3 linked regions of the Ketobacter alkanivorans genome follow. The protein of the gene in region 1 interacts with the protein of each later gene in a pairwise test. Links are inferred from orthologs where the notes say so. Each region holds a gene or a part of one and is shown in the gene's direction. Other genes may lie near its edges.

What was found. Proteins that work in one complex are often made in the same cells at the same time.
Region 2: the proteins of grxD (region 1) and Kalk_RS17270 interact in binary tests that used the Escherichia coli proteins (3 or more experiments, as listed by UniProt). The link is inferred for Ketobacter alkanivorans from one-to-one orthologs.
Region 3: the proteins of grxD (region 1) and Kalk_RS20970 interact in binary tests that used the Escherichia coli proteins (3 or more experiments, as listed by UniProt). The link is inferred for Ketobacter alkanivorans from one-to-one orthologs.

The regions. Positions count from the first base shown.
Region 1 is NZ_CP022684.1:4,556,589-4,560,656, forward strand. What follows is about bases 776-3,536. They hold grxD (Grx4 family monothiol glutaredoxin), read left to right. Parts: upstream 776-1,874; coding sequence 1,875-2,198; downstream 2,199-3,536. Other genes in these bases: Kalk_RS19495 (molybdopterin oxidoreductase family protein), read left to right, coding at 776-1,798; Kalk_RS19505 (putative bifunctional diguanylate cyclase/phosphodiesterase), read right to left, coding at 2,277-3,536. Outside these bases: more of Kalk_RS19495, read left to right, coding at 1-775; more of Kalk_RS19505, read right to left, coding at 3,537-4,068. UniProt on the Escherichia coli protein: Monothiol glutaredoxin involved in the biogenesis of iron-sulfur clusters.
Region 2 is NZ_CP022684.1:4,035,155-4,037,836, forward strand. It holds Kalk_RS17270 (BolA family protein), read left to right. Parts: upstream 1-1,050; coding sequence 1,051-1,314; downstream 1,315-2,682. Other genes in the region: mlaE (lipid asymmetry maintenance ABC transporter permease subunit MlaE), read left to right, coding at 1-199; mlaD (outer membrane lipid asymmetry maintenance protein MlaD), read left to right, coding at 201-665; Kalk_RS17265 (STAS domain-containing protein), read left to right, coding at 655-987; murA (UDP-N-acetylglucosamine 1-carboxyvinyltransferase), read left to right, coding at 1,333-2,595; hisG (ATP phosphoribosyltransferase), read left to right, coding at 2,610-2,682. UniProt on the Escherichia coli protein: Involved in cell resistance against acid stress.
Region 3 is NZ_CP022684.1:4,875,845-4,878,616, forward strand. It holds Kalk_RS20970 (BolA family protein), read left to right. Parts: upstream 1-1,104; coding sequence 1,105-1,440; downstream 1,441-2,772. Other genes in the region: Kalk_RS20965 (EAL domain-containing protein), read left to right, coding at 1-1,057; Kalk_RS20975 (YbaN family protein), read right to left, coding at 1,431-1,874; Kalk_RS20980 (hypothetical protein), read right to left, coding at 1,905-2,772. UniProt on the Escherichia coli protein: Transcriptional regulator that plays an important role in general stress response. Has many effects on cell morphology, cell growth and cell division. Acts by regulating the transcription of many genes, including dacA (PBP-5), dacC (PBP-6), ampC and mreB.

The DNA.
Region 1 (4,068 bases):
CGGCATCTATCTGGGAAATCCCTCGGTGCATAATTGGGGCATGCTCACCCATGGTTCCAATTTCTTCAAACCGTTGAAAACCAAGGCCCGTTTCTCTGCCACCTCGGTGGATCAGTTACCTCATCAATTAATGTGCTACTGGATGTACGGTCATCAAGTCCAGGTGCCGGTGCCGGACATTGATCGCACCGATTACCTCATCATTGTGGGTGGTAACCCTATGGCGTCCAACGGCAGCCTGTGGAGCGTGCCTGGGTTTCGCTTACGGGCCAAGGCATTACAGAAGCGGGGCGGTAAGTTGGTTGTGATTGACCCCCGTCGCTCTGAAACGGCGGCAATAGCGGATCAGCATGCGTTTATCCGCCCCGGCACCGATGCCTTCCTGCTGCTGGCCATGGCGCGCGAGATCTTCGTCAACGGATGGGTGAAAACGGGACATCTTAGTGAGCATCTTGCTGATTTGGATCGGGCCGAGCAGGCGGTAGCCCCGTTTACCCTCGAGCTGGCCGCTGACAAAACTGGCGTTCCGGCAGCAACAGTTCGCCAGCTGGCCTATGATCTGGCGCACACTGAAAATGCGGTGATCTACGGCCGTATGGGCATTTCTGTGCAGCAGTTTGGTGCCATCTGCCAGTGGGGCATTCAGCTGCTGAACATTATTACCGGCCATCTGGATGTGCCCGGTGGTTACACCCTCAGCCTGCCTGCGGTGGACATGGTGTGGGGGCCGATGAATAAGGCTGGCCATTTCGATGTGTGGCAGACACGGGTGCGAGGGCTGCCTGAATTCGGTGGGGAGTTACCCTGTAGCGCGCTTGCCGAAGAGATCCTGACCCCTGGTGAGGGGCAGATCAAAGCCATGATTACCGGTGCTGGCAACCCGGTGCTGTCTACGCCTAATGGTGAGCAACTCGAAGCGGGCCTGGAAGGGCTGGAATTCATGGTGTCCATTGACTTTTACATCAATGAGACCACCCGGTTTGCCGATATTATTCTGCCCCCCACCAGCCCCTTGGAACACGATCACTATGATCTGGCGCTGGCACCTTTCGCTGTACGCAACATCGCTAAATACAGTCAGGCCGTGTTCGACAAGCCAGCGGGCGCGTTGCACGACTGGGAGATTCTTTCTGCTCTGGGTGAGCGCGTCAGTGCATTGAAAGGGGTGCAACCGGCACCGGTGTTCCCACCGGAAATGGTGTTGAATATGGGCCTACAAAGTGGCCCGTATAAAGATGAGCTTAATTTACAAGTGTTGAAGGATAACCCCCACGGTCTGGACATGGGGCCTCACGCTACCCAGTTTCCCGAGCGTTTGGTTCATGGTGACAAGTTGATTCGCTGTGCACCAGAGCCCGTGTTAAAGGATCTGGAGCGGTTGCTGGAGCAGGAACCCGACAGTGAAGACATGCCGTTTCGCTTGATCGGCCGCCGCCATGTGCGCAGCAACAATAGCTGGATGCATAATTACCAGCGTTTGGTTAAAGGTAAGGGGCGTTGCCAGCTTATGATGCATCCAGATGACGCCACCAAACTGGGTTTGCAAACCGGGCAGGCCGTGAAAGTCAGTTCCCGGGTGGGTGAGGTAATTGCCGAGCTGGAGGCCACCGACGAAGTGATGCCCGGTGTGGTGAGCTTGCCCCATGGTTGGGGCCACGGCCGCAAGGGGGTTAAAGCGGGTATTGCCCAGGCCCACCCTGGCGTGAGCGTAAATGACCTTACCGATGATCAGTTTGTGGATGAATTGTCCGGTAATGCGGCTCTTAACGGGGTGCCAGTGGCCATTATTGGGGCCTGAAACCACAAACTGTCTATGGTGTTAGCAAGGCTGTGTTTTGCTACAATAGCGCAACTTTTACATTGGTAGGTGCAATATGGAAACGCTTGACGTCATTAAAGATCAAATCAGTAGCAACCCGGTGTTGTTGTACATGAAAGGTTCACCGCAATTTCCTCAGTGTGGTTTTTCCGCCCGCGCCGTGGAAGCATTGATGACGGTGGGTAAGCCTTTCGCATACGTCAATATTCTTGAGCACCCTGATATCCGGGCTGAGCTGCCCAAGTATGCTAATTGGCCGACATTCCCACAGCTATGGGTGGCCGGTGAACTGGTCGGTGGCAGTGATATCATTCTGGAGATGGCTCAACAGGGCGAGTTAAAAACGATTGTTGAAGAAGCGGCTGGGCAGACTGAATAACCGTTTGCACTGTGCCTGATAAAAGAGCGCCTAAAGGCGCTCTTTTTGGTTTTAACTCCGATGACATGCCAGTGTAACTTAGGCGCCGATGCGATTAAGCCCGGCCAGGTGAACCCTGCTTTTGTTTCGAAAGTGTTCTTCAAAAAAGCGCATGGCCTCATCCGGTTCGGTTGGTCGCGCAAAGTAAAAGCCTTGAATGTAATCACACTCACGTTGTTGCAGCAGATCCAGTTGTTCTTTGGTTTCCACTCCCTCCGCCACTACATGCAGATTCAGGCTTTTTGCCAAACCGATAATGGCTTCCAGAACTTTCAGTGATTCTGGCTGGGAATCAATATCCCGAATAAAGGTGCGATCAATCTTCAAGGTATCGATCGGGAACTTCAGCAGATAGGCCAGGGATGAGTACCCTGTACCAAAATCATCCAGGGCAATACGAACCCCCAGAGCCTTGATCTGATTTAACAATTCTACGGCGTGTTTTTCGTTCTGCATCAGGCCGGATTCGGTGATTTCTACCTCTAGCTGATGGGGCTCGATGTCATAGGCATCCAGCGCATCCTTAATAGTTTGCAGCGGGTTGCCGTAGTTTAATTGCACTGGGGACAGGTTGGTGGAAACTGTGATGTTCCTGAACCCTTTTTTGTTCCAGTATTCGATCTGACGGCAGGTTTGCTCGATCGCCCAGTCACCTAAATTCTGAATATAGCCGGTATCCTCCGCCAGCGGGATGAAGACACCGGGGCTAATCATGCCTTTTTCGCTGTGATTCCACCGCATCAGGTTTTCAAACTCAAAGCGCATTTCACCGAACAGGGGCACTTTTGGTTGATAGTGAAGAACGAATTCATTGTTCGCGAGGGCAGAGCGCATCGAGGCTTCCAGCTCAATCCGTTCCAGCACGGGTTTGTTCATTTTGGAATCGTAGAAACGGGAGTTGTTCTTTCCACTGGCTTTTGCCGCATACATGGCAGTATCAGCATTTTTGAGCAGAGCTTCCGGGGTGCGGCCATCTTTCGGGAACATGGAGATACCGATACTGGCGCTGGTAAATACTTCATTTTCGTTGAGGTTAAAGGGCTTAGACAGTTTTTGCAGAATACGGTTGGCCACTTTAGCGGCTTCTTCCGGGGAATTGATTTTGGATAGCACCAGTGTGAATTCATCGCCACCCAAGCGCGCAATCATGGATTCTTTCTCACGCAGTGCCAGCGGGTGGGTAGGTGCCACCATATCGTGACTGCGAACGCACTCTTTGAGGCGACCGCTCACCCGCATTAAGAGTTCATCACCCACTTCATGGCCGAGCCCATCATTAATGTGTTTGAAGTTATCCAGATCAAAAAACAGTATCGCGACTTGGTGCCCGGAGACTTGCGATTTTTCAATCAGCTGTTGAATGGTGTCGATAAAACTTACTTTGTTGGGAAGCCCCGTAAGCGCATCGAAGTAGGCGAGTTCTTCAATGTGCTGGGAAGTATCGTGCAGGTGTTCTCGCATGGATTCGAACGATTGCGACAGCTCGCCCAGCTCGTCGGCGCGATTCAGCACTTTGACGGCATTAAAGTTGCCATTGCTGATATTGGTAACCAGGCTCTGCAGGCGTCTGAGAGGATTGGTCACCAGAACGGCTACGCTGCGATGCAGTATCAACAAACTGAGCAGCCCAGCAGCAATAGCGACATAACTCAGCATGTTATTCAGTGCTTCGCTGGCGGCGTCCATATCAACCATTGGAGTGAGGGAAATCATTTGCAGAGAATCAGCGATGTTACGAGTGTTCACCAGATAGCGGTTGCTGTTCCAATGAATGGTGTTGCCATCCTCTATCTTGGCAGTGGAGATCAGCTCTCTAATAGACCGGTCTTCT
Region 2 (2,682 bases), 520 kb from region 1 along the record:
TGATGACGTGATGAATGGCTTCATCAAAAGCGTCGTATTCGGCATTGTGGTTACCTGGGTCGCGGTATTCCAGGGCTACGATACAGTGCCCACTTCCGAAGGTATCAGTCGGGCTACCACCCGTACGGTGGTTTATGCCTCCCTGGCGGTACTGGGATTAGACTTTATTTTAACCGCAGTCATGTTTGGAGAACTGTAAAATGCGCATGCGTACCTTGGAGTTGGCGGTTGGTGGATTCATGCTGATTGGCTTGCTGGCAATAATATTTCTGGCTCTGCGGGTGAGTGGCCTGTCGATGAACTCTGCTGAAGAGGTGTATCGCATCTCTGCCAAGTTCGAGAACATTGGCGGTCTGACCGCGCGGGCCAAAGTGACCATGGCGGGCGTCACAATCGGCCGGGTTACTAATATCTATCTGGATCGGGAAGACTTCGTCGGGGTAGTGGAAATGGAAATCTACAAAAATGTGGACAACCTTTCCAGCGACACCAGTGCTGCTATTTTGACCGCTGGGGTGCTGGGCGAGAAGTACATAGGCCTCAGCCAAGGCGCCGAGCTTGAGAACCTGGTGGAAGGCAGCGAAATCTACAACACCCAGTCAGCATTGGTGCTGGAAGATCTGATTGCCAAGTTTCTGGTGGGAAGAGTATCCGATGAGCCCTAGCAGCAATGGGCTGTCCGGCCTTGGTGTAAGCCTGATCCGGGTGAGCGATAATCAATTGGCCATCAGTGGCGACATGCTGTTTGCCTCCGCCACCCGCTTGCGCAGTGAAGGTCAGAAGCTGATTCCCGGTATGGCGGATCGAATCAGTGTCGATTTGTCTCAGGTTGGGCGGGTTGGCAGTGTGGGGATCTCGGTATTGATGTGCTGGTTACGCATGGCCCAGGTGCTGGGTAAGACGCTGGTTTTTGTCAATGCGCCGGACGATATGCTGGACGTAAGCCGGGTCAGCAGTCTGGATACGGTGATTCCCTTTTCTTCCTGATTTTAGCGTCGAATTTGTTTACAATGTCGCCTTTCAAACCCCAACGATCCCGGGTAGTTCTAAATGATCACAGCCGAAGATATTCAACAGCGCCTCGAAAGCGGTATTGAGGGTGCTCAGGCCATGGTACGACTGGACGGCAATAAATGCCTCGTCGCCGTGGCTTCTGCAGCCTTTGAGGGCTTGCGTTCCGTTAAAAAACAACAGTTGGTATATGCCTGCCTGAACGAACTGATTGCCAGTGGCGAACTGCACGCCGTCAGCATGCATACCTACACCCCATCCGAGTGGGAATCCCAGAAAAAGCTGGGTATCCCTGGATTCTGATCTGCACGAGGCCTCAACATGGATAAACTGATTATCACCGGGGGCGGCAGTCTCAACGGTGAAATCCGCATTTCCGGGTCAAAAAACTCTGCCTTGCCTGTGCTGGCAGCGACCCTGCTGTGTGATGAAAAGATGAAGGTCTGCAACCTGCCGCATCTGCAGGACATTACCACCATGATCGAATTGCTCGGTCAGATGGGGGTGGAGCTGATCATTGACGACAAGTTAAATGTGGAAGTGGAAGCCAATACCATCAAGCAGTTGGATGCGCCCTATGCTCTGGTCAAAACCATGCGCGCGTCCATTCTGGTGCTGGGCCCGATGCTGGCTCACTTCGGTGAGGCCCATGTTTCCCTGCCCGGAGGTTGCGCTATCGGCAGTCGCCCGGTGGATCTGCACATTCACGGCCTGCAGGCCATGGGTGCTGACGTTACTGTCGAGGGCGGTTACATCCATGCCTACAGCAAGGGCCGCCTGAAAGGCGCCCGTATCGTGTTGGAAACCGTAACCGTAACCGGCACCGAAAACCTGATGATGGCTGCCGCGCTGGCTGATGGTCAGACCATTCTGGAGAACGCTGCCCGTGAACCGGAAGTGGTGGATCTGGCAGATTGCCTGACGGCCATGGGCGCTGATATCAAGGGTGCAGGCACTGACACCATTATTATTAACGGTGTAGAGCGCCTGCATGCCTGTGAATACACCGTGATTCCTGATCGTATCGAAACGGGCACCTATCTGGTGGCGGGAGCCATCAGCCGTGGCAAGGTGAAGGTCAAGCATACTCGCCCGGATATTCTGGATGCGGTGCTGGCCAAGCTGGAAGACGCGGGCGCGACGGTGATCACAGGAGATGACTGGATCGAGCTGGATATGAAAGGTAATCGCCCCAAAGCGATTAATATTCGTACAGCACCTTATCCTGCTTTTCCCACGGATATGCAGGCCCAGTTCACCGCCTTGAATGCGGTGGCGGAGGGCACTGGCACCATTATAGAAACCATCTTTGAAAACCGGTTTATGCACGTCTCCGAGTTGAATCGTATGGGGGCGGACATCCATCTGGAAGGCAATACCGCCATCATCAAAGGGGTTGAGCGCCTTACCGGTGCGCCGGTTATGGCCACCGATCTGCGGGCTTCAGCCGGGTTGGTTCTGGCCGGGTTGGTGGCCGATGGTGATACCCTGGTGGATCGTATCTACCACATCGACCGTGGCTACGAATGTATTGAAGAGAAACTGCAAATGCTGGGTGCGACCATTCACCGCATACCATCGTAAAGAAAGAGTGCATCATGACAGCAAGAATACGCATTGCCCTGTCCAAGGGGCGCATACTGGATGAAACGCTGCCGCTGCTGAAAACGG
Region 3 (2,772 bases), 320 kb from region 1 along the record:
TTCTAACCGCTATGCATTTTTGCTGAGATCCATGGATGACGTTGCGGTGAACTTTGCCGTGGATGAAGTGGAAGTCTCGATGCAAAGGCCTTTCTTTTATCAAGGCATCGGGTTACAGCCTGGGGTGTCATTTGGAGTGGCCCGGCTCAGTGACACTGAGGCCTCTTTTGACTCCTTGTACCAGCATGCGTTAAATGCGTTGCGTGCGGATACCGAAAAAAACCTGTTGAAGGGTTACCAGCTGGAATCGGTGGATCAATATAATCCGCGCAATATCAGTCTGATCAATCAGCTACGACAGGCAATACAAGAGAACGAAATATCGCTGTATTTTCAGCCCGTTTATGATTTAAGCAGCAATCAGCCGTGTGGTATTGAGGTATTGACCCGATGGGATACATCTCATGGGGAGAAGGTCAACCCTAATGAGATATTCTATTTAGCTGAAGTTGGTGGCTTTGTGGCAGAGTTGACCTTGAAAGTCATGGAGCAGGCGATTTGTCATTATCTGACTGCCGTTGACCCCCAAGACAACCCGATAAAGCTGTCGGTGAATCTTTCCCCCAAGTGTCTGCGAGAGGATCGTTTTTTGGAAGAGGTGGGAATACTGCTAACCCGCTATCATATGCCCTCCAAAATGCTGTCGTTCGAAATCAAGGAGGCTGCCATCATAGAAGATCCGTGCATCACGCGAGAAGCGCTGAATCGCATTCGCTCTATGGGTATCAGTCTTACTATTGATGAGTTTGGAGCCGCCTACAGCAATTCCAGTTATATGAGCAGTTTGCCGGTGGCGGAAGTAAAGCTGGATCAGCGCATTGTGGCCAGGTTGGATAACAAGTTTCATTATGATTCGGTTGCGGGGCTCATAAATTTGTGTCGCGAGCAGGACATCAAGTTGGTGATTCACGGTGTTGAGGATGAGAGCACGTTGGCGCGCTTGGAGCAGATGGGATGCAGTTTTGCTCAGGGACATTATTTCTCTGCACCGGTGAAGGCAGGCGAGTTCCGGCTTGGCAAGGGGCAAATGCGACGCTCTCGTTATCAGCGGGCCTGAGCCAGATCGGTTATAATCGGCCCAATGCGTCCTAAGAGAAGATGATTATGTCAAAACCCTTTCCTGTTCAGGCGGCCATTGAGTCAAAACTCAGCCAGCACTTCAACCCAAGCCTGTTGCAAGTCGTGAACGAGAGCCATATGCACAGTGTTCCGGCCAATTCAGAGACCCATTTTAAAGTGGTTGTTGTGTCTGATCTGTTTACCGGCAAGCGATCCGTCGCGCGTCATCAGATGATCTATAAGGTGTTGTCTGAAGAGCTGGCGGGGCCGGTACATGCGCTTGCCATTCACACGTATACCGATGATGAGTGGCAGAAGACCGGGGCAGAAAGCCCTGATTCACCTACGTGTCGGGGAGGCAGTAAAGCCGATCAGCATTGATTGTCCAATGTGCTTGGCTTGTTGGTCACCACAGCATTGCCCTCAATTATCAGAGTCGGCATTCTTACGATGTAGATGGTTACACCGCTGGCAATAATCAACAGCAAAATCTTCAGTATTACAGCGCTCACAAAAAATAGCGCCGATGTGGATATAGTGAACCACAGCATAATAAGAATATAGGCTTTGGCTTTGAGGGGAATGCCTTTGCCATCAATGTAGAGGTGGATGTAAGGGCCAAGCTGAGGTTGATTTAAGAGCCAATCGTGGAAGCGTGTTGAGCTTTTGGCAAAGCAGCTGACGGCAAGAAGCAGAAACGGCGTAGTGGGCAGTAGTGGCAAAAAAATACCGATCACGCCCAACACTACAGAGAGCCAGCCCACTGTGATCAGGCTATAGCGAATGAAGATATTGAGCTGCTTTGCTTCTGCCATGTATGACTAACCATGAATAAACAATTGTGTTCAGAACCGCAGAACTAAACCTGTCGAAATACCCGTTTCTTCCCAGCTTACCTCATTCAATTGGGTTCTGCCACGGGACCCATCGGCGAAGAATACCGTGTCTTGTCCTGGGTCAGTACTCCAGTTTGTCAGGTGCCAATCGATCCAAAGCGATACCAGGTTGGAAAATTGATATGCGTAATTGATTCCCAGGCTGTATCCGGAGCCTGTAGCGCTCTGCTCAAAGCTTTTGGGGTGGGCGAAGTCGGAGCGCAGGTTCCAGTCGGCTTCTGCGGAGTAATCCAGCCATTGATATTTTGCGGTTAGATTTACGCGGTGATCGCGGGTTTCCAGCCCCCAGCCCATACCCACCCAGTAGACGTTCCATTGTGTGTCATAGCTGCTCTTTAAGGTGTTCCGAAATGGGCCTACGGCGGTGGGGTTGTCGGTGTTGATGGTTTGCAGACCTTCGGTCATAAGCATGTTTTGCTTTTTGGAGGTGAATCCGATCATGGGTTTCAGAACCTGAAAATCGCTTATTTGGTAACGTCGGGCCAAGCCTACACTGATGTCGGTCATGGATGAGTTGACGGCGGAGGAATAACTGCGGCTGTATTCATCCTGGCGATTATCGCTATCGTAATCGGAATCCTGTACGGTGCCTTCGTTGGCCGTTCCGGTACTGAAATCCACCAGCAGCTCATGGTCAGCAAGCCAGCCGCGGTGGAAGCGCATCAGGCTGGACATGTTGAACTGGCGAAAATTCACGTCTTTGTATGTGAGTTCTGACAGGATATTTGGGCCATCACTGCCACCGGCAATGTTCCACTGCAGGGTGCCTTGAGAGTTGCCAACGCCGGTGTTGAATTCGATATCATACGCCGACGCC